DNA from 3 places in the Pelosinus sp. IPA-1 genome. Region 2 is predicted to be linked to each of the others. Evidence: riboswitches for the same ligand, from Rfam matches in the RefSeq annotation. Region 2 holds a riboswitch; each other region holds the start of a gene.
The links. Region 2 has a riboswitch for S-adenosylmethionine ahead of QSJ81_RS03425 (trans-sulfuration enzyme family protein). Riboswitches for the same ligand answer to the same signal wherever they lie in the genome.

Region 1 (7,563 bases), on a different contig from region 2:
GGTCAGCCCCAGCATTTTTAAGGATTTCAGCGATTTTTGCCTGCTGTTTTGAATAGGCTTCCATAAGTGAAGTACGGCCTTGCTTATCTTGTAAATTAGGGTTTGCCCCAGCTTCTAGTAGCATAGTAACAATATCTTCAGCGCCCATTGCAGAGGCGTAATGTAAGGACGTTCTGCCTTGTTTATCTTGAATATTGACAGCAGCCTGTCTTTCTAGTAATAAGTGGACTAAATCTGTTTTTTTGTAAAAAGAAGCTGATAGTAAGGCTGTCCATCCATCTGAATTTCGGGTTGCATTAATATTCATACCGGCATCCAGAAAGGCCGTTACTATTTCTTTATCACCACGTCCTGCATAAGAGACCAGATTTTTATCTTCAAAAGTAATGCCAAGCTGTACAATTTTATCAAGGGGAGTATTTGCTGTTACAGCTTCATGAGAAGCTCTGTATCCTAGAAAACCACTAGTTATAATTACGAAACAAAAAAGTATTAAAATTGCAGCGATTTTAATTTGATAAATGTACTTTTGTAGTAATTCAAGATTAGAAAAACTCTGGTCTGATTGTACTGTAGATTCCGAATTTGTAAGCAAGGGGCCCTCTTTAATGGGGGCTGTTTCAGGGGAATTTATACTATCTGCCTGTAGATCAACTTCAGAAATGTGCAATTCTTTCTCTGCACTTGCTAGTAATTCTTCTATATCTATTTGATCGATCGCTTCTTCATCTGCCATAAACTACCACCTATTATTTAATCAATCCGTACTTCCTTAAAATCGACATATTATTTTAAAAAGTTCCATACTGGTAGCGAGAATTCCTGCATTTTAAAAAATAAAAGCATCTTACTTTCATAATATAAATGAAAGTAAGATGCTTTATCTTTTTAGTGAATTGCCAGTAGTTTTTTGGCAATTGTGACAGCTTCGACACCATTTTCCGCATAGGCGTCAGCTTCTGCTTGTATTGCATACTCCTGGGTTAGTACTGCACCGCCTACAATTGTTTTGGCACTAGCATTTCCAGCTTTTAGCGCAGCAATTGTAAGGTCAATTTGAGGCATTGTAGTTGTCATTAGGGCACAGAGGCCTACGATATCAGCCTTGTATTTTAAAGCACCTTCTACAATTGCTTCTGGTGTAACATCTTTACCCAAATCAATTACAGTAAAGCCATTGTTTTCTAGGAGGGCAGCGACTATGTTTTTTCCTAGATCATGAATATCGCCTTTTACGGTAGCCAAAACAACAATACCAAGGCTTTTCGACTCATGAGCAGGTAAAACTTTCTTTATCGTAAGAAAAGCAGCACGCATAGTTTCTGCGGCAAGTAATACTTGTGGTAAGAAACATCGTCCACTGCCAAAATCAGTACCAACTTCATTCATGGCAGCTGTTAAGGCTTGTTCGCTAATTGCAACAGAATTGATTCCTTCATCCAGTGCTTGCTGTACTAAAGGAACAACAGCCTCTTTTTCTCCTGAGGTTATAGCCTGACGAATTTGATCAATGATATTTTTCGGTACATTTCGACTTTCTTCTTCCTCTGTCTGCTTATTGGGTGCATACTGCATACTGTAAGATCTTCCATTGGCGTCATGACCGAGAAGTAAGGAAGAGGCTGCTAAAGTATGCTGCATAAGCGGGTCATAAGGATTTAGTATAGGAGCATCTAGGCCTGCATCTAGAGCCATGGCGCAGAAGGTTGCATTAATGGCGTCTCTACGAGGAAGACCAAAAGATATATTACTAAGTCCCATCGTCGTTGGGTAACCTAAATGCTCTCGGTAAAGTTTTAATGCTGTCAATGCTTCCATGCCGGCATGGGCATCCGCAGCTGCTGTCAGAATTAAGGCATCTAAAACGAAATCACATGGTCTGAGACCTGCAGCAAAAGCAGCATGAATAATTTGTTTTGTAACCTGTAGACGCTCTTGGGCTGTTTTAGGCACACCCTTGGGACTAATTGGTAAACATAAGACGGCAGCGCCATATTTCTTGGCTAAAGGTAGGAATGTTTCCAAACGCTCAGGTTCTGCGCTGATAGAGTTTATAAGTGCTCTGCCAGGGTAAGCCTTAAGGCCAGCTTCTAAAGCCTTAGAATCGGTGGTATCAATGACTAGGGGAGCATCTACAAGCATGGATAACTCTTGAACTACGTATTCCATAGCTTCCGCTTGGTTAATACCAGGAACCCCCATATTAACATCAAGAATATGCGCTCCAGCACGAATTTGGGCTAAGGCTTCTTTTTTAACAGAGATAAATTGACCTGAGGCAATATCAGCAGCTAGTTGTTTGCGGCCTGTAGGATTAATACGTTCCCCGATAATAACTGTGGGATGGTTAGCACCAAGATAAATTGTTTTACTGCGGCTGGTTAAAGCTGTTGTTTTATTAAGTTGTTGCTTAGTAGACAAGGTTGTTACCGAGAGGTGACTGACTGCTTCGTGAATTGCTTTAATATGCTTAGGAGTAGTGCCGCAGCAACCTCCAATATACTGAGCGCCTGCGGCAACTAATTTTTGTGCCCATTGGCCCATTTCTTCTGGCCCCATAGGGAAAACGGTTTGTTTGTTTATAAGACTAGGCATACCAGCATTCGATTGAATACTAATAGGACAACTGGTGGTTTGAGCCAATTGTTCAACAATCGGTAATAGTTGAGCTGGTCCTAAGGAACAATTGGCACCAATCACATCTGCACCCATAGCTTCTAATATGATAGCAGCTGTAACTGGATCTGTACCTGTTACAGTGCGTCCATCTGCACCGTAAGACATCTGACAAATAATTGGTTTAGTAGAAGCTGCTTTGGCAGCTAATAGGGCTGCGCGCATTTCTTGGATATCAATGATAGTTTCAATCAAAATCATATCTACGCCAGCTTGATCTAATGCACAAATTTGTTCATAAAAAACGTCATAAGCGGAGTCAAAGGTTAAATCTCCTAGCGGGGAAATTAATTTTCCGGTAGGTCCTACAGAACCTGCTATCTTGGTTGTTGGCCTGCAAGCGGCCCGTGCCGCTTTTACAGCCGCGGTATTTAGTGCTTGTACTTTATCTTGTAAGCCATAATGTGTTAATTTTATCCGATTTGCACCGAAGGTATTTGTTTCAATAATGTCTGCACCATTATCAATATAACTTTTATGTATGCTAGTAATAACAGCAGACTGCTCTATATTCCATAACTCCGGGCAAGAACCTGCTGGTAATCCAGCATTCTGTAACATAGTTCCCATGGCACCATCAAAAATATAAATCATAAATAGTTCAATCCTTTCTCGCTAAGCAGTTTACTTGTTGACATTGTTGACAGTTAGCCTTTTTGGCAGGCGAAGTAGGGGCACTCTGACAAATATTAGGGGTGAGTCCGATTATAGCAGTAATGGATTTTCGTGGTAATAACATGCAAGAGGGTGTCGCGGTTACATTGATTTCATAGGCATGAGCCAAAGATAGAATTTGGGGTTGTACGGTAATATCCCATTGACCGTAACCAGGACTGAAGCGGAAGAGGGTCGAATAACCCTTTTGATTTGCTTGTTGTCTAAGTAAGTCACATGCTTGGTCCGCCGCCACTTCAACAGCTGTTGTACCAGCTGCATCTAGTAATAATCCTAGGGTATACTCGTCTTTTGTAAAGTATTCACTTACCATTTCCTCTAATCTAGATCCTATTGTAACAGCAATTACGATTACTTGTAGGCAATTTTTCAAGTGTTCAATTATTTTTATTGATGACAGGGTTAGCGGCTCTGGACTCATTATAGTAGCAGTGTTTGGATTATAATCGTAAATTTGCCATACTACTTTAGGCTGTGATATTATTTGTGCCTCAGTACAAGCTTGTTCTAGTAAATGGGGCGGAAACTCGGAAGCCTTGGTTAGTCCAGAATAGCGCTTGATTTCTTTCATATCTAGATTTTTCAATGCTGGATTGTAGATTGGCATAACACTCCTCCTTAGGTAGTCTGCTAGTTAGCGTAGCCCTGTTTCTTGAATGATAGTTTTAGACTGTTCTAGTTTGTTCATAGTATATAGATGTATGCCATCTACTTTATGGGCAATTAAATCGGTAATTTGATTACAAGCATATTCTATTCCAGCTTTTTCAAAATCATTTGGCGAGTTTTCATACTTTTCAATAATGCTTTGCAAAGGTTTTGGAATGGATGCTCCGCATAGACCATGAATTCTAGCCACTTGCCTACTATTTAGTAGGGGCATAATCCCCGCGCAAACGGGGACGGTAATATTGGCTTGTCTGATTCGATCTAGAAAGTTATAAAGGACAGCATTATCAAAAAATATTTGAGTAATGAGAAAATCGGTACCACTATCTACTTTTTCTTTCAGATGAACCGTGTCTTCCGCAAGGTTAGGACATTCTAAATGACCTTCTGGATAAGCAGCAGCTGCAATACAAAAATCATGTTGGGATTTTATGTGGGCAATTAGATTTTTTGCGTAAGGAAAGGTTGTTGTCATATTCTTTAGGGACCCTTTGTCCAGGGGATAATCGCCGCGCATAGCTAATATGTTTTGAATATTATGGGCTTGCAATTGGTTAAGCACTGTATCAATATCATCTTTTTGCGAATTGATACAAGTTAAATGAGCTAGAGCTTCTACATGATAGGTATTTTTGACTTTATCTGCAGTTTCAAGAGTGCGATCCGAGGCGCTACCGCCAGCACCATAGGTAATACTTATGAAGTCTGGGTTTAATGTTTGTAATCCTTCGGTAGTTTTAAAAATCGATTCTAAAGTAACCGTTTGTTTTGGTGGAAATATTTCAAAAGAGACAAGGGTTTTTTCTCGATTAAATAGATCACATAGTTTCATAATTAACCTCACATTATTATAAGTTATTGAAAAGCAACAGGCTTATCTAAAATTTTGGCTTCATCATAACAAAAACAAGAACTGTTCTTAGGTTTATATATTATAATAGGATAAAAAAACAGCCCTTTTCCTTGTTGAGGAAAGAGGCTGTTTTTTTAATCCGTTCTTTCCTCTTATCTTTCAGAATTGAATTCTGCTGGATTTAGCACCATTTGCATTACTGCCGGTTGCTGGGTGTCATAGGGCCAGTCCCTCGACCACTCTAGATAAGAGTATTTATTAAATTGGATATTATGATAAATTAAAAACAAAGGCTTGTCAATATTTTTAATTTATCATATTGATATTTATAGCGTATCATTTATACACTAAAGGTATAAAATACCTATTTTAACGAAGAAGATTGTGGATTAGCCATTTTACTTTACTATTTTATTATAAGTTACTTAAATAATAGTGCTTTTGCTTAAGATGACGGTTTTTTTGCAGGAAATGTTCTTAAGAATGTGGAATGAATTAGCATTATAGAAATTAGCAGCGAAAGTGCCGTTTCGTAGTCTTTCTTAAAATATAAATGAGAATATGGGGTGAACTATTTGGTAAAGGTAATTGCAATTGCCAACCAAAAAGGAGGCGTTGGGAAAACAACAACTTCTGTAAATTTGAGTGCATGTTTAGCAGACTTAGGTAAAAAAGTTCTATTAGTTGATCTTGATCCACAAGGAAATTCTACTAGCGGCTTTGGTTTTGATAAAACAAAAATTAAACAATCTATTTATGATGTCTTAGTAAATGATACTCCAATAGAAGGCGTTATTTTACAAACAAAAATTGAAAATCTAAAATTATTACCCGCTACAATTCAATTGGCAGGGGCGGAAATAGAATTAGTTTCCATTATGTCACGAGAAACAAAACTAAAAAGGGTATTGGATAAAATCAAATATAATTATGATTATATTATTATCGATTGTCCACCATCCCTTGGATTATTAACAATAAACTCTTTAACAGCGGCTAATTCAGTATTAGTACCAATTCAGTGTGAATTTTATGCACTAGAAGGATTATCCCAATTAATGAACACCATAACGTTAGTACAGAAAAACTTGAATCCTGCATTATCCTTAGAAGGTGTAGTTCTGACCATGTTTGATGCTCGGACGAATTTATCCATTCAAGTTGTAGATGAAGTTAAAAGTCATTTTCGTCACAAGGTATATCAAACAATTATTCCTCGTAATGTTCGCCTTAGTGAGGCTCCAAGTCATGGACAACCGATAACTCGATATGATCCTAAATCTAAAGGTGCTGAAGTATACACTGATTTGGCGAAAGAGGTGATTGATGATGAGTAATAACTCACAGAGAGGATTAGGGCGTGGTCTCGATGCGCTATTTTCTGGCTCTAATTCTGTAGAGGAAAAGCCTCTTGTCAGTAATATTTCTATCAATCAGATTATTCCTAATAAGTTTCAACCCCGCAGGGTATTTGACGAGGAGGCACTCGCTGAGCTTGTGTCTTCTATAAAGCAATATGGAGTATTACAGCCCATTGTAGTACGAAAAAGTAATAATTCTTATGAATTAGTGGCTGGAGAAAGACGTTGGCGGGCATCTCAACAAGCAGGTCTGCAGGAAGTCCCTGCTATTATAAAAGAATATACTGATGGTGAAATGACTGAGATTGCCTTAATTGAAAATATACAAAGGGAAGATTTAAATGCGATAGAAGAAGCGTTAGCCTACCGCCGTTTAATGGATGATTTTAATTTAACACAAGAGGAAGTTGCGAGGAGAATTGGACGTAGTCGTTCTGTAATTGCTAATATGGTGCGATTATTAAATTTACACCCAATAGTTCAAGATTATGTTTCACGTGGAACATTATCTATGGGACAAGCGAGACCTTTATTAGGTTTAGAAACATTAGACTTACAATTGGAAGCAGCTGAAATCATCATTGATGATGATTTATCAGCTCGCGATGCAGAAGAACTAGTAAAACGTTTGACAGAAAAACCTAAGCAAGCTAAACAGCAAACAAAAACAGTGGAAGATAAAGATTTTTTTGTATCAGAAGCAGAAGATCGGCTAAAAATGATCTTAGGTACAAAAGTAAAAATTAAGCCAGGTAAGTTGAAAAGTAAAATTGAGATTGAATTTTATTCTACTGAAGACTTAGATCGAATTATCGAAACATTAAGTGGGGATGAAACCCCTGTATCAAATAAGCCTCGCGGCACATTTGCTGTATAAAAAGTAAAAGTGTCAAATTATGTTTCACGTGAAACATAATTTGACACTTTTTGTAAAGTTACATTGTAAGCTTTTGGGATGATATGTCAGATTGTAAATAGGAGATGTGCTAATTCATTTGCAAGAGTTCCTTTATTTATTGCCTTGTAATTTCCTATTTGCAATAGATAGGTATCAAATTTAGTATTACCTCATTATTAACTTGAAGAAGGAGAATAAGTATGGAAGAAACGCCAAAAGCATCCCGTTTACATATTGCAATTCTAGGACGTCGTAATGCAGGGAAATCTAGTTTAATCAATGCTCTAACGAATCAAAAGGTAGCCTTAGTTTCTGATATTCCAGGAACGACAACGGATCCAGTATATAAAGCGATGGAAATTTTACCGATTGGTCCTGTTATGATAATCGATACGGCTGGTGTTGATGATGCGGGCCATCTCGGCACACTT
Region 2 (7,563 bases):
TCGCCCCCGTGCCACAGCTTCATCCATTTTCATTTTTGAATCGGTAGAAAAACACGTATGCATGTGACTATCAAATAACATCAGTTACCTCCTATCTAACCCCTCTTCGTCTACTTCTGTATTATAGTTGTTACACAAAAATGCAAAAAATCCTGCTTACTATGCAGTTTATTCTACTTTCCTATTTTTCACTCAATCTAGTAATTCATACATACTAGTTGCTTTTTAATCTTCCTCAACATGTTTTATGTATACATGTAAAACTTCCATCGAAATATGTTGAATTTTGTACTTTTTCGTATTATACTTAAGACAAGTTAAGGAATTAAATTCCAGCATAAAACCACATCCTGTACTGGGGGTGATTCCATTGAACAATTTAGATATTTTGCCAACGTACAATATGGGAGATGATTCCGTTGAACATTCTAATGGAGTCCATAATTTCATATAAATGAGGCTAAGAAGTGTTATACTTTTTACCTCTTCTTAAGTGTCTAATGCCACTTAATAGTACAATTACTTTAATTGTACAGGAAGAGCCCAATGCTACGGCAGGAGGTTTTCGCAATGGTTAGAGAAACTCTTAGTGACGTCTTTTCCATCTTCTGTATCTGGATAGTCGTTCCCTTAATAGCTGTTAGCTTATTGTACCTCTTAATTAAAAGCGGAAACCTACTGCTGTGGACAATCTTCCCCTTATTAGCAGTTGTGTTTTTCATAAAGAAGCAAATCACCAAGGCTAAGGCACCGCAACACTATAATATTATTTAAAGTAAAAAGCTTGATCTCAATGAGATCAAGCTTTTTTATACATTCAAGAAACAGAACTGAAAAACTCAAATCTAGATAATATATTCTTTACGTTACTAGTTATTTATCCCTATATAAAACATAACCATATAGTCATGTTCGATTATTTCTTCATTGAGAGGCTGCACCATAAAGAAAAAGATCGGTAATTGCATGAGCTGTTTCGCTAATATCTTCTGTAACAAAACAACGAAATACAAAGGTAACAATAACGCTAAATAAGCAATGAGCGGCCCTTGTCGCATCACAACTGGCGCGAATCGCCCCCTTTTCCTTTGCTTCTACTAGTACTTTTTCGATCATTCCAATGGTTTCACAAAAACAGGTTTGGTATTTATCAAGTTGCTCTTGACTAAAATTTGACGATCCAGTAACTCCAAACCCCCGCACTTCATGCATCATCACTCGCCATAAGTCAGCATTTTCTACGTAGAACTCTAAAAATGCTTTAATCATGGTTTCAATTTTTTGAAAAGGAGGTTCCGAAGAATTTACGATATCTTCTAAAATAGTCTGAAATGGAGCGCTGCACTCTTTGATCAAGGTATAGAAAAGCTGCTCTTTATTGACAAAATAGTTATATACAGTCCCCTTCCCCGTGTCAGCTAAAGCAATAATTTCATCAACAGTAGCACGATGATACCCTTTACGAGAAAAAACTACATAAGCTGCCTGCAATATATGCTGACGTTTATTTTGCGAATCATGAGAACCAATTGTATCACGGAAATGCTTCATTTCTGCCTCCAAATCATTTTTATAGACTATTTTTGAGCAATTTCTACCATCTATGTAAATTTTTTAATTATTACAACATTTTTCCTGCGCACTATGGACTACGCAGTCATTAAATTACTTAAATAAAGCTCTGCTATATTTAAGCAGAGCTTTATTTAAGTAATTTAATTATACCATTCCAAATCAAACCTGACAATGAGTGCTAATTTTTTTATTTAAAAAAGTCTCGCAGTGCCAATCCCTAGCCAGGTAGCAAAAAATCCTAGAATACAATTTGATATTATATTATACATTGCCAACGCCAAACTGCCGTCCTCCATTAATTTAAAGGTTTCATAACTAAAGGAAGAGAAGGTGGTTAATCCCCCAACAAACCCAACTGTAACAATCAATCGCCAATAAGGACTTATAATAAACTTTTCTGTTGTTGCTGCCATAAAAGCGCCTATGATAAAACAGCCAACAACATTTACTATCAATGTGCCGTAAGGAAATCCTGTACCAAAACGTCCAGCTGCCCAGATAGATACCAAATAACGAGTAGTTGCGCCAATACTTCCCCCAACCGCTACCGCCAACACGTTTAACAAAACTATCACCTCACCTATTGTAGTTATTAGCGTTTAGGCGGCTTATTTCCATATTTAATTACTTGAATTTCATCAATAATGACTAAACCCTCTTGCACCATTTCATCAAGTAACGGCAATAACTTATCCATATACTCCTCGCTGTCTATTATTTCTACCACTATAGGTAAATCACTAGACAGATCTAGAATTTTTGCTGTATGTATACGACTGTTCGCACCATAACCCATTAAACCACGAACTACAGTAGCTCCTGCCATATCTAATTCTTTTGCTTTTTCCACCAGCGCTTGGTATAGGGGCTTTCCCTTATAGCGATCTGTTTCACCAATATAAATTCGTAGCCTTTTAGCCTGACTAGTAATTTTCGGCATTGTATCCCCCCTGATTTTAATGAACCTTCTTTCTATTATAAAACAAAATCTTTTATGTTGCATTCTTATCTTTGTTTTTGCTAGAAAAATAAGAAAGTGTCACAGCGCTCAGCGTGACACTTTCTTCCATCACTTATTTTATACAAATCAGTACCTTGGATCTGTACCACTTCTTATAGATCTTGCTGAAAGAGAGCCGTGGACAAATAACGTTCTCCTGAATCAGGTAGCAATACGACAATATTTTTCCCTTTATTTTCAGGCCGGTTTGCAAGCTGAATCGCAGCAAAAGTAGCAGCACCGCTTGAAATACCTACGAGCAATCCTTCTGATTTAGCTAATTCTCGAGCTGCTGTGAATGCATCTTCATTGTGCACACCAAAAATTTCATCTACAACGTCTAAGTTAATTACTGCAGGTACAAATCCGGCTCCGATTCCCTGAATCTTATGAGGACCAGGCTTTCCACCGGATAACACAGGTGAATCAAATGGCTCTACTGCAACAATCTTAATATTAGGATTTCGTTTTTTTAATACTTCCGCTACCCCCGTAATGGTACCTCCAGTACCTACACCAGCAACGAAGATATCTACTTGTCCGTCTGTATCTCTCCAGATTTCTTCAGCTGTCGTTTGCCTGTGTATTTCAGGATTAGCAGGATTATTAAACTGTTGTAAGATAATCGAATTACTATTTTCGTCAACCAATTGTTCAGCCTTGCCAATAGCCCCTTTCATCCCCTCTACACCTGGTGTTAATACTAATTCAGCGCCCAAGGCTTTCAGTAGATTACGTCTTTCTATACTCATAGTATCAGGCATGCATAAAACTAATTTGTAGCCCTTTGCAGCCGCAACAAAGGCTAAGGCGATACCTGTATTACCACTGGTAGGTTCAATAATCGTAGTATCTTTATTAATGAGTCCTTGTTTTTCCGCTTCCGCAATCATAGCATAACCAATACGATCTTTTACACTGCTCAACGGATTAAAATATTCTAATTTAGCAATTACTTTTGCCCCTATTGCTTTTTCCTTATTATAGTTAGTAAGTTCCAACAGCGGTGTATTACCGATGAGATCCGTCAACTGTTTTGCAATCTTAGCCATAGTAAATTACCTCCACCAATTTTATTAGCTAGCTACGAAAAGAAAAAGGCTAAGGAAGCTCCCCTCAAAAAGGAGCATTCCTTAGCCTTCAGTTTTCTGATCAGCCGCTCAATATTTCATTAAATATAAATTAACACAAATAACAAACTTTGTCAATCCTTTTTAAATACCATCGCCATAAATTCCTTCGACTTCAGGAAAACGACGCTTTTCGGTTTTTTCAACCTGAACTGCTTTACCATCCTTTATTTTTATAACCAACTGCCCATATTTTAAAGAAGATAGTTCTCCTAATATTTTATTGCGAAGAACACTGGTTTCCTCTATACTTTTTTTCTCTTTTCCAGTTTGGGTTTTTTTCTGATTTGAAATAATAATTTTTTCAGTACGCTCAATCTGAATAATGTGTCCATCTTGCACTACTAAAACGATTTCACCAAAATCTATGTTTTGGATACTCTCATCAATGACTGCAAGTGCTTTTGCAGAAAATGAACTTTTTTCCTTCATATTGACTTCTCCTTTATTCCGAAAGTGCCTGTTCTAAATCAGTGATAATATCTTGAGCATCTTCAATACCTACCGATAAACGTAATAAACAGTCCGATATTCCTAGTCGCTCACGAACATCACTAGGCACATCCGCATGGGTCTGCACCGCTGGTAATGTAATAAGGGATTCTACCCCGCCTAGACTCTCAGCAAATCGAATTAATTTAACCTTTCGCAATACTTGCGCTGCCAATTGGGAATTATCAACAACAAAGGACAGCATGCCTCCATAACCCGAGGACTGACTATCATGTATTTCCTTCCCTGGATGCTCCATTAAACCTGGATAATATACATTTACCACTTTGGGATGCTTTTTTAGCCATTTGGCAATAATTTGAGAATTTTCATTATGCTTTTCCATACGCAATGCTAAGGTTTTTATACTGCGAATTAATAACCAACTATCACTCGGCCCAAGAACTCCGCCTGTTGAATTTTGTACATAGCGTATACGGGCACCTAACTCAGCGTCTCGAGCAACAACCAATCCACAGACTAGATCATTATGACCTGCTAAATATTTAGTACCACTGTGAATTACGATATCAGCTCCGAGTTCTAAGGGACGTTGAAAATAAGGCGTTAAAAAAGTATTATCAACGATTGTATGAATATTCATTTCCTGCGCTAGTGCAATTATAGCACGTATATCAACAATTTTCATTAATGGGTTGGTAGGTGTTTCTACCAAAATAGCCTTCGTTAGAGGGGTAATCGCTTGTGCTACCTCTTCTTTACTACTGCCGTCTACAAAGCTTACCGTTAACCCAAAATTACTGAATATCTTATCGATCACTCTATAGGTACCACCATAACAGTCTTCTACTACAACTAAATGATCTCCTGATTTATAAATCATTAGTATCGCTGTAATCGCAGCCATGCCTGAAGAAAAGGCTAATCCTACTGCACCGCCTTCTAATGTAGCAATTCCCTCTTCTAATACTTTTCTTGTAGGATTTTGGCTACGGGTATAGTCAAAACCAGTACTCTCACCAAGAGCCGGATGGCGAAAGGTAGCGGATTGATAGATAGGTGTGCTTAGCGCTCCTGTTTTTGTATCCGTACAGACACCAATGTGTACAATTTTAGAGTCTAATCTCATAATATCCTCCTATTTTATGTTTTCTAAATAAAATAAACCTCTTTCCGAGGAAAGAGGTTTATGCAATGAAAAACGTCTTCCTCTTATCTTTCAGGATAATTATCCTGCTGGAATTAGCACCACTGCATTACTGCCGGTTGCTGGGTGTCATAGGGCCAGTCCCTCGACCACTCTCGATAAGAGCTTATTTATTTTTTTGATAATACCATATATAAATGATCTCTGTCAATACTTATCTAATTTTTTAAAGGTGGTATCATAGCCAGTTACATACTAAAAACTTTGATTTTTCCTGGAGCAACCCGAATATCAAGGGGAAGCTTAGGACCTAACTCTCCATCCAAATCACTATCTACCTCTTCTGTACATTCAATGTAAATATGTTCGGCTTGTATACAAGTAACATATTTACTATTACAGTGTATGCCTTTTAAAAAGCTGATAAATAAACCCATTAATTCTGGCAGATTACATTTATTTACAATAAATAAATCAAGTTTACCATCATCAATCTTAGCGTCTGGTACTAGATTAGGGAATCCCCCTACATTGCCACTATTCATTACAAGAAACAAAAATACGTCTTCCTCTATGACTTGGCCATCAGCAACAAATCGCATTTTTAAAGCTCGAAAATTAGGCAGCTCTCCAAGGCCTTTTAAATAATAAGCTATTTTCCCCAGTGTATTTTTTAGCATACTATCCGCACTGTGGGCTACTGATGTCAGCAGTCCAGCACTAGCAACATTAAAAAAGTATTTATTATTTACTTTTCCTACATCAAAGGTTTTGCTTTTTCCTGCAGTAATAACTTCTACACAAGTTTCAATATTTTTATCTAATTGTAGATAAGCCGCAAAATCATTTGATGTACCACTAGGAATAATGCCTAATGGCAAATCAATTTCACCTTCAAGCATACTATTTATCACCTCATGAATGGTTCCATCCCCACCCGATGCAATAATGCCATCTACAGCTATTTCCCGAGATAACATAACGAAACTCTTAGTCTCTTGTTCATTACTAACTCGCAGTGGAATGATGATACATCCCTTTTTTTGAAAACATTCAATCACATGATCTAATTTAAATTTAAAACTTGCATCACCTGATACAGGGTTATACACAAGAATAAACTTTCGCAAGCACAGATCCCTCCTTGGTGCAATAACAATAATACACTTACTTTCCTATATATAATCTATTGTATTTCATTCTAAGTATAAAAGTCTAGCAATTTATCCGATTACTAAACCGCTCTAAGACTCCCATCTTCTATAAGTGGGAGTTAAAACTCCATATGAATCAAGTCTTCTTTATCTAGGATAATTGTAGATATTACCTGTTTACATAATACATTTTTTTCAGTATTATTATTCTGTTAGTAATTATAAATTATCACTCTACTAAAATAGGAGGTTATTATATGAATAAATACCGTAAGCCCATTATACTTCTTACCCTTCTCACTTTCTCTTTCACTTTAATTATGCCAATACCTGCGGCAATGGCGGCTTCGCCTTTGGATACATTATCCCAAACTATGTCTTCGGACAATAATAAATCGTCTTCCTTTAATTTCTTAAATGTATTGATTGGCATGTTATTAGGAAATTTATTAGGGAAAAGCAATCCGCTCCAAAATCCAGCCGTCAATATCACGCCTTTAGCACCATCTAATGATGGTAAGTCACTTACTAATACAGACAAAGGTAATGCTATAATCGCAACTGCCAAAACCTATTTGGGCGTCCCTTATGTCTTTGGAGGAGAATCACCTGTTACCGGGCTTGACTGTTCAAGTTTTACCCAACTTGTTATGAAAGAAAATGGTATTACTCTTCCTCGGACTGCAGCTGAGCAATATGAAATAGGTACTCCTGTAGATAAATCAAATCTACAAATTGGCGACTTAATTTTCTTCACCACATATAAACCTGGTGCATCTCATGTTGGTTTCTATATGGGTAATCAACAATTTATTCATGATAGTTCCGTTGCAAAACAAGTAACAATTAGTTCTTTGAGTGACGCTTATTACACGGAACATTATATTGGAGCGCGTCGTTACATTAAGTAAAAAGATAAAGTCCTTCTTTGAAGACCAGCACTTACTCAGTGCTGGTTTTTCCTTTAACTCGATACTCTTAACTATGCCGTAAACAAAAAAGCACAGGCTACAACCTATGCTCTTAAAAACTTATAAAGATAGTACATCCAATTTATCGTTTTCCTGCTATGTTCAAACCCCGCTATCCAGCAGGTGGGTGCTT
Region 3 (7,563 bases), 420 kb from region 2:
CAGAAAACTATTTTTTCAGGGGCTAAAATCTCTCTTTGTTCTGTTGGCGTGGGCATTTTTAGTATATTTATTCCAACCGTTTATTACTGCTGTAGTATGGTGGCAAGGATATCAGCGACTACTACTAGGGAAAGCCACTGCTGTAGCCGCCGTAGTAAAAGTATTTACGATGATAGAATATGTCGTTTGCCTCGGAGTTTTATTATTTTTGGCCATGCTTTCCTGGCAAGAGTGGAAGAAATGGCATTCTTTACACCTTGTGGAAAACGATGTAGTAAAAAAATAAATAATAGGTGTGAGATATGGAACAAACATATTCCTTAAAGGAAAAAACAAAACAGTTTACGATTATTTTAATTCCTATTTTGGTGACACAGGTTTTCATGTGTGCCATGACTTTCTTTGATACTATGATGTCAGGACATGCTAGTGCAAATGATTTGGTAGGCGTTGCCATTGGCTCAAGTATGTGGATGCCTGTTTTCACAGGGCTAAACGGAATTCTATTTGCAGTGGTTCCCATCGTTGCTCAACTTCTTGGTGGCAAACGAAAAGAGGAAATTCCCTTTGTTGTAATTCAAGCTGTATATCTAGCTGTAGCGATAGGAGTCGTTGTAATAATTGGTGGTGCCTATGCTGTCCAGCCTATTTTGAATAAGATGGAGCTTAATCCTGTAGCCTATGATATTGCGCAAAATTTTTTGAAAGCTATTTCTTTTGGTATTATACCTTTGTTTATATCGACAGTGCTTCGCTCGTTCATTGATACCTTGGGTTATACAAACATAACGATGCTAATTTCTATGGTTGCCTTACCAATTAACGTCTTATTTAACTATGTACTTATTTTTGGCAAGTTTGGTTTTCCACAGTTAGGTGGTGTAGGGGCTGGATGGGCTTCAGCAATTACTTATTGGTGCATTGTTATCATCAGTGCCTGCGTCATACAGTACCGGCAGCCGTTTAAGACCTACCATATATTTAGTCAGTTTTATCGATTCTCTCTTTCTGTATGGAAAGAACAGCTTAGAATTGGGATACCAATTGGTAGTGCTATTTTTTGTGAAACGAGTATCTTTGCAGTGATTACCCTGCTTATGAGTGAATTTAGCGAAGCCACCATTGCTGCTTATCAGGTAGCGATTAATGTTGCGGCCCTTATCTATATGATACCTTTGAGCATTTCCATGGCATTAACCATTGCCGTTGGGTTTGAAGTAGGAGGTAAAAGATACAAAGATGCTAGGCAGTATAGTTATATTGGGATTGGTATCGCATTGATTATGGCTGTGCTTGCTGCTCTAGTCTTATATTTTTGGAATGAGCAGGTAGCCTGTTTATATACAGAAGATGTAGCAATTCGTAATCTTGTACAACAATTTTTACTATATGCAGTATTTTTTCAATTGTCTGATGCAATTGCTACACCAGTACAAGGATCGTTACGAGGTTATAAAGATGTACGCATTACATTTATTATGGCGATGATTTCTTACTGGGTTGTAGGTTTGCCCCTCGGATATGTCTTAGCGCATCATTCCTGGCTAGGAGCTTTTGGTTATTGGATTGGATTGATTGTTGGTTTAGCTTTTGGCGCGATATGTCTATCAGCACGATTAGTTAGAGTACAACGTAAATATATGTAAAAAACTGCCCTTTTAACCAAGGGCAGTTTTTTACATATTACATATATTTAACTTTTACCAAGCGGCTGTTACAGAACCTTTAAAGTGCTCTTGTATAAATGCTTTTACTTCATCCGAGTGGTATGCTTTTATTAATTTTTGTACGGCTGGGTTTTCTTTATCTTTGCTACGTACGGCAATGATATTTGCATATGGGGAATTAATATCTTCAATGGCAATCGCATCTTTAGTAGGTACTAATCCAGCGGTAATTGCATAGTTGGTGTTAATGGCGGCAACATCCATGTCAGCTAAGGAACGAGGAATTTGTGCGGCGTCTAACTCCTTAATTACAATTTTCTTAGGATTTTCAACAATGTCAGTAACAGCTGCCTTAAGGCCAATTCCTGGTTTTAGTTTAATGAGGCCAAGTTTTTCTAACAATAGCAGAGCTCTTCCGCCGTTTGTAGGGTCGTTAGGAATAGCAACAACAGCGTTTACTGGTAGGTCGGCAATATTTTTTAATTTACTAGAGTAAATACCCATTGGGAAAATAACTGTATTTGCTAAGGATATGATATCGTAGTTGCGATCTTTGATAATGTTATCAAGGTAAGGTTTATGTTGAAAACTGTTAACATCGATATCACCTTGATTTAAAGCTACGTTAGGTTGAATGTAGTCATTAAATTCAACAATTTCAATTTTTAGGCCGTCTTTTTCAGCTATTTTTTTTACTTGCTCCATTACTTCTGCATGGGGGCCAGCAGTAACGCCTACTTTAAGTGGTTTTTCTATCTTTGCTGTACTTTGTTGACTGCACCCAGCAGATAAGCCTAGGATAAAGATGAGGGTTAACAAAAGGGAAATAAACTTAATTGATTTCTTCATAATGAATATACCTCCTATTTAATAATTCAATGGATTATTTTACGGAATCAGAAAGTATAACACTTTCTTAATTCCAAGTAAGAACGACAAGGCTTCCGCCTGCGTCTTAGGACTTGGCCTAAGCCAAGTCTTATCTTAATTTTTGCAATCTTTCTACTGCAGCTTCCAGTGTGGCTAATTGTTTGCAAAAGCAAAAACGTATAAAACGATGTTTGTCATTGGCATTTTCTTGATAGAAACTAGAACCTGGCACGACTGCAACGCCAACTTTTTCAGCTAAGTAGCGAGCAAAGTCGATATCGTTTTTCCAGCCGAAGGAGGCGATATCAGCCATAATGTAGTAGGCTCCATCAGGACGAATGCACTCAAAACCGATGGCAGCTAATTCTTTTAACATAAAGTCCCGGCGGTGACTATAAAAATCGACTAACTTTTCGTAATAAGTAGCAGCAAAACCCATGGCGTGAGCAGCAGCTTCTTGCAACGGTGCAGCTGCACCTACTGTTAAGAAATCATGCATTTTGCGTATGGACTGGCTTATCTCAGGAGATGCAATAACATAACCAATACGCCAACCTGTAACACTGTAGGTTTTGGATATACTATTAATAGTAATGGTTCTATCTGCCATACCAGGTAAGGTAGATAGAGGAATATGTTTGATTTCGTCATAGATGATATGTTCATATATCTCATCAGTAATCGCTAAAACATCGTATTGAATACAAAGCTTAGCAATCAAGTCTAATTCTTCTCGATTAAACACCTTACCTGTTGGGTTATTGGGAGTATTAATAATAATAGCTCTTGTGCGTTCAGAAAAAGCGGCGATTAATTCTTCTTGATTAAAGGAAAACGTTGGAGGATGTAATTGTACATATTTAGGTGTTGCACCGCAGAGTATAGCATCTGGGCCGTAATTTTCATAGAACGGCTGAAAAATAATAACTTCATCTCCAGGGTTAATCGTCGCCAAAAGCGTTGCCACCATTCCTTCTGTAGAACCGCAACACACGGTAATTTGTTTTTCTGGATCAATGTCAAGGTTGTAATCTCGTTTATTTTTCTTGGCAATGGCATCTCTTAGGGATTTGGTACCCCAAGTAATAGCATATTGATTGTGGTTTTCTAAGATTGCTTTAACAGCAGCTTCTTTGATTTCATCTGATGCAGGAAAATCCGGAAATCCTTGTGCCAAATTGATGGCTTTATGAGCAGTGGCAATACGAGACATTTCCCGAATGACTGATTCTGTAAAGCGGCTAGCTTTTTCTGAGGCGTATTTTCTTAGATCCTGGGTTGGTTGTGAATTATGGTTCATGCTACTTACTCCTTTTTCTTTACAATAAAAAATCTTCTTCATAAGATGAAGAAGATTTTATTTCAAAATAATCTTCATCTCCCAGGAATACTCCTGTTGGAATTGGCACCGTTCGCAGTATGCGGTGGTTGCCGTAGCTTCATCGGGCCAATCCCTCAGCTAACTCTTGATGAATATATGCTGTTATTGAAAATAATAGTAGCATGCGATCTAGGTCATGTCAAGTAGGTTTAAAAAGACAGATTCTTTTGTCAATTGACATGTAAACTTTACAAACGTATAATGTATTTAATGGAAAAGGGTCTCTCTTAGAAGGACTTAGATGCTTATTCCGGGAGGTAAATTTTATGAATCAGAAAAAAACCAATTTTCGATGGACCTTAGCAGGACTTATGTTTCTTATTAGTTTTGTTTCTTACATGGACAGAGTAAATTTATCCGTAGCCACTCCAAGCATTATGCAGGAATTAGGTTTTAGTAAAATGGATATGGGTTTAATACAAACCGCTTTCTTTGTCGGTTATGCATTTATGCAAATACCAGGTGGTATTATGGGAGAGTTTTGGGGACATCGTAGAGTCTTGGCTATAGCAGCTACTTGGTGGTCCATATTTACCGCATTGACGGGCGCTTGTAGTAACTTTACCTTTTTCGCTGCCACTCGTGCTATGTTTGGTTTAGGTGAAGGACCTATGGCGCCAGCTATAGGACGTTTTATTTATCGTTGGTTTAATCCTAGTGAAAAAGGACGTGCCTCTTCTTTCATGTTAAGTGGTGTATTTTTTGGACCGGTTGTTGGCCCAACTCTTACCGTAGCCTTAATGATGGCTTTTGGCTGGCGCTCTGTATTTGTGATTTTTGGTGTGTTAGGTTTAGTCATTGCCGGACTTTGGTATTGGCTCGCAAAGGATTCGCCTCGGACCAGTCCTTATGTTGATGTGGCGGAAGCTGATTATATAGAAGAAGGCCTCAGTGCGAATGCTGATAAAAAAGAATTGGCACCATGGCGTAGTTTCTTAGGATCTTCTCAATTTTGGGCTATTGGGATTCAATATTTTATAACAGACTATATTATGTTTGTATTTTTGGCCTGGTTGCCTTTATACTTAATGGAGGCACAAAATTTTTCACTGCAAAAGATGGGAATTGCCGCTTCATTTCCTTGGGCTGCACTTTGTATCGTAACGGCTACGTGTGGTTATATCAGTGATAAGCTGGTAGCGTCAGGTGTTTCTCGGTATAAGTCAAGAACCTTGTTAGGGATTTCTGGATTGATTCTGTGTTGTATGACACTTTATTTAGGAGCCGTAGCGACAACACCTTCCATGAACGTGTTGTGGTTGACAATCTCCCTCGGATCTCTTGGATTTACTTTTAATGCATCCTGGGCTGCTTGTCTTGACATTGGTGGTAAATTTGCTGGTTCAGTGTCAGGATGGATGAACTTTTGGGGCAACCTGGGCGGTATTGCTGCTCCTGTTGTTACGGCATGGATTGCAACAAATTATGGATGGCAGGCCGCCATTGTGGCAACTGCAGCTTCGGCTGTAGTAGGTATTATCGCATGGCTAGCTGTAAAGCCTGATGTGCCGTTGGCTGTAAAAGTAGAAGAAAAGCTGGAAAAAATTGCATAGGAGAGATGCTATATGTTAAAAGAATTTTCCTTTGGTTATGGTGATCAGGAAGTTACTATAGCCTTGCCTGAAGAACGTATCTTAAACGTGGTAGAAGGCAAAGCAGTTAAGGCTCTAGTAGATGTAGAAGCCGCTGTAGCCGCTGCACTAAATAACCCGATTGGCACACCACCTCTTAAGGAAGTAGTACAGCAAGGTGACAAGATTATGATCATAGCCAGTGATATTACTCGCAAATGGGTACGTCACGATTTGTTTTTACCAACCTTATTGAATGAATTAAATAAGTCTGGAGTACCAGATGAAGATATTTCTCTAATTGTGGCACTGGGTGCTCATCGACACCATACACCTGAAGAAAATGTGGCAACCTTTGGTCAAGAAGTGGTTGATCGTATTACCATCTTGCAAAGTTATGCTCCAGAAGCAGACGATTTTGTTTGTATCGGTCAAACGTCTCGGGGGAAAGATGTCTGTATAAATAAACATGTAGTGAATGCAGATAAGGTTATATTGACAGGTGGTATTGTTCATCATTTAATGGCTGGATTTGGCGGAGGACGTAAGGCAATTATGCCTGGTGTTTCTTCTTATAGCACGATTCAGGGAAATCACAGCTTGTGCCTTCATGATATAGTAGGGCAAGGTGTTAGCCTAGAGTGTATTGCGGGTAAATTAGAAAACAACCCAATGCATGCCGATATGTTGGAAATGGCAGAACTCCTTAAACCCGCATTTTTACTCAATGCAGTCTTTACCCCAGAGGGACAGTTCGCTTCTTTTGTGGCAGGTCACTGGCATGAAGCTTGGCTGCAAGGTTGTAAGACTGCGAGTGATATCTTTGGTGTTCCTGTAAACGGTAAAGCTGACTTGGTCATCGCTTCTGCAGGTGGATTTCCTAAAGATATCAATTTATACCAAGGGTCAAAAACAATTGGTAATGCCTTTATGGCAGTAAAACCGGGGGGAGTCGTCATTTTATTGTTAGAATGCCGTGATATGATGGAACCACCTGATTTTAGTGATTGGTTTAACTATGAATCTTTATATGACCGGGAAGTAGCCTTGCGAAAAGCCTTTACCGTTCCAGGGTTTATTGCATTAAAACTAGGTACTATGGCCAAGGAAGTTCCTCATATTGTTGTTTCTTTGCCGCGCAATAAAGAGTTTATTGAAAAAGCAGGTATGCTGGCGGCTGCTAGCTTAGAAGAGGCTGTTCGTATGGCTGAAGAAAAGTTAGGCAAGAAAGACTATACCATTACAATAATGGCACATGGCGCGAATACCGTTCCAGTGGAAGGTGTTTGAAACGATTCGATATATAATTAATAGAGGAAGTTTACAACTTTAAGGTTGTAAACTTCCTTTTGCTACTATAGTAAAAAGATTTATGCAGTTATATAATGTAACTATCTGATGTTGTTAGGAGTGTGTGCATGTTAACGAATATTAAGAGACGAAAGGATATTTTGAATCTCATCTTTAAGCTAGGGTCGGTAAAGGTGACAGCTTTAGCTCAGCAATATGAGGTAAATGAAGCAACAATCCGTAGAGATTTGAAATATTTATCTGAGAGTAATAATATAAAGTTAGCCTATGGTGGAGCTTATATGGAAGAGGGGAAAACTTGCTACTCCATTGCAGAAGTACATCTGGCCAATAAAAGGATGCAGAACTTTGAGGAAAAGCAAGTAATTGCGCGCAAGGCTGCAATGTTAATTAAAGATGGTGAAACAATTGCTTTAAATGCAGGTAGTACCGTAGAATACATTTTGGATTATTTAGAGAATATTACTTCTTTAAACGTTGTTACTTTATGTGTACATGTTGCAGTTAAAGCGGCGAGTCTCCCTTATGTGTCTGTATATATGCCGGGAGGGAAAATGAGAAATTCTTCCGGTGTTTTTTGTGGCGGCGATAGTGAAGAATTTCTGAGAAAATTCAGTGTGGATAAATGCTTCCTCGGTGTAGCTGCTGTAAATCTTAAAAAAGGTGTCATGCATCCTGTCTTTGAAGAAATTGCTAACAATAGAGTTTTACTAGATATCGCCGAACAAAAGTATATGTTATCTGATTCTTCTAAACTTGATTG

Region 1: another riboswitch for S-adenosylmethionine. It lies ahead of metF (methylenetetrahydrofolate reductase [NAD(P)H]); the one in region 2 lies ahead of QSJ81_RS03425 (trans-sulfuration enzyme family protein).
Region 3: another riboswitch for S-adenosylmethionine. It lies ahead of QSJ81_RS01425 (pyridoxal phosphate-dependent aminotransferase); the one in region 2 lies ahead of QSJ81_RS03425 (trans-sulfuration enzyme family protein).

What each region holds. Positions count from the first base shown of each region.
Region 1 covers NZ_BSVC01000005.1:398,262-405,824, reverse strand. The annotation lists gene QSJ81_RS14710 (ankyrin repeat domain-containing protein) at 1-736, opposite strand, end outside; gene QSJ81_RS14705 (homocysteine S-methyltransferase family protein) at 889-3,270, opposite strand; gene QSJ81_RS14700 (methionine synthase) at 3,278-3,958, opposite strand; gene metF (methylenetetrahydrofolate reductase [NAD(P)H]) at 3,986-4,852, opposite strand; SAM riboswitch class I at 5,023-5,125, opposite strand; gene QSJ81_RS14690 (ParA family protein) at 5,440-6,210, shown strand; gene QSJ81_RS14685 (ParB/RepB/Spo0J family partition protein) at 6,200-7,111, shown strand; gene hydF ([FeFe] hydrogenase H-cluster maturation GTPase HydF) at 7,333-7,563, shown strand, end outside.
Region 2 covers NZ_BSVC01000001.1:745,789-753,351, reverse strand. The annotation lists gene QSJ81_RS03460 (histidinol phosphate phosphatase) at 1-81, opposite strand, end outside; gene QSJ81_RS03455 (hypothetical protein) at 571-774, shown strand; gene QSJ81_RS03450 (TetR/AcrR family transcriptional regulator) at 925-1,551, opposite strand; gene crcB (fluoride efflux transporter CrcB) at 1,767-2,132, opposite strand; gene QSJ81_RS03440 (DUF190 domain-containing protein) at 2,168-2,515, opposite strand; gene cysK (cysteine synthase A) at 2,689-3,627, opposite strand; gene QSJ81_RS03430 (DUF2292 domain-containing protein) at 3,790-4,137, opposite strand; gene QSJ81_RS03425 (trans-sulfuration enzyme family protein) at 4,151-5,287, opposite strand; SAM riboswitch class I at 5,368-5,470, opposite strand; gene QSJ81_RS03420 (diacylglycerol/lipid kinase family protein) at 5,554-6,435, opposite strand; gene QSJ81_RS03415 (C40 family peptidase) at 6,717-7,370, shown strand; RNA gene ssrS (6S RNA) at 7,501-7,563, opposite strand, start outside.
Region 3 covers NZ_BSVC01000001.1:321,776-329,338, forward strand. The annotation lists gene QSJ81_RS01410 (poly-beta-1,6-N-acetyl-D-glucosamine biosynthesis protein PgaD) at 1-286, shown strand, start outside; gene QSJ81_RS01415 (MATE family efflux transporter) at 303-1,646, shown strand; gene QSJ81_RS01420 (MetQ/NlpA family ABC transporter substrate-binding protein) at 1,701-2,516, opposite strand; gene QSJ81_RS01425 (pyridoxal phosphate-dependent aminotransferase) at 2,647-3,837, opposite strand; SAM riboswitch class I at 3,909-4,013, opposite strand; gene QSJ81_RS01430 (MFS transporter) at 4,185-5,471, shown strand; gene larAH10 (NPN-dependent 2-hydroxyacid racemase, LarAH10 family) at 5,484-6,779, shown strand; gene QSJ81_RS01440 (DeoR/GlpR family DNA-binding transcription regulator) at 6,908-7,563, shown strand, end outside.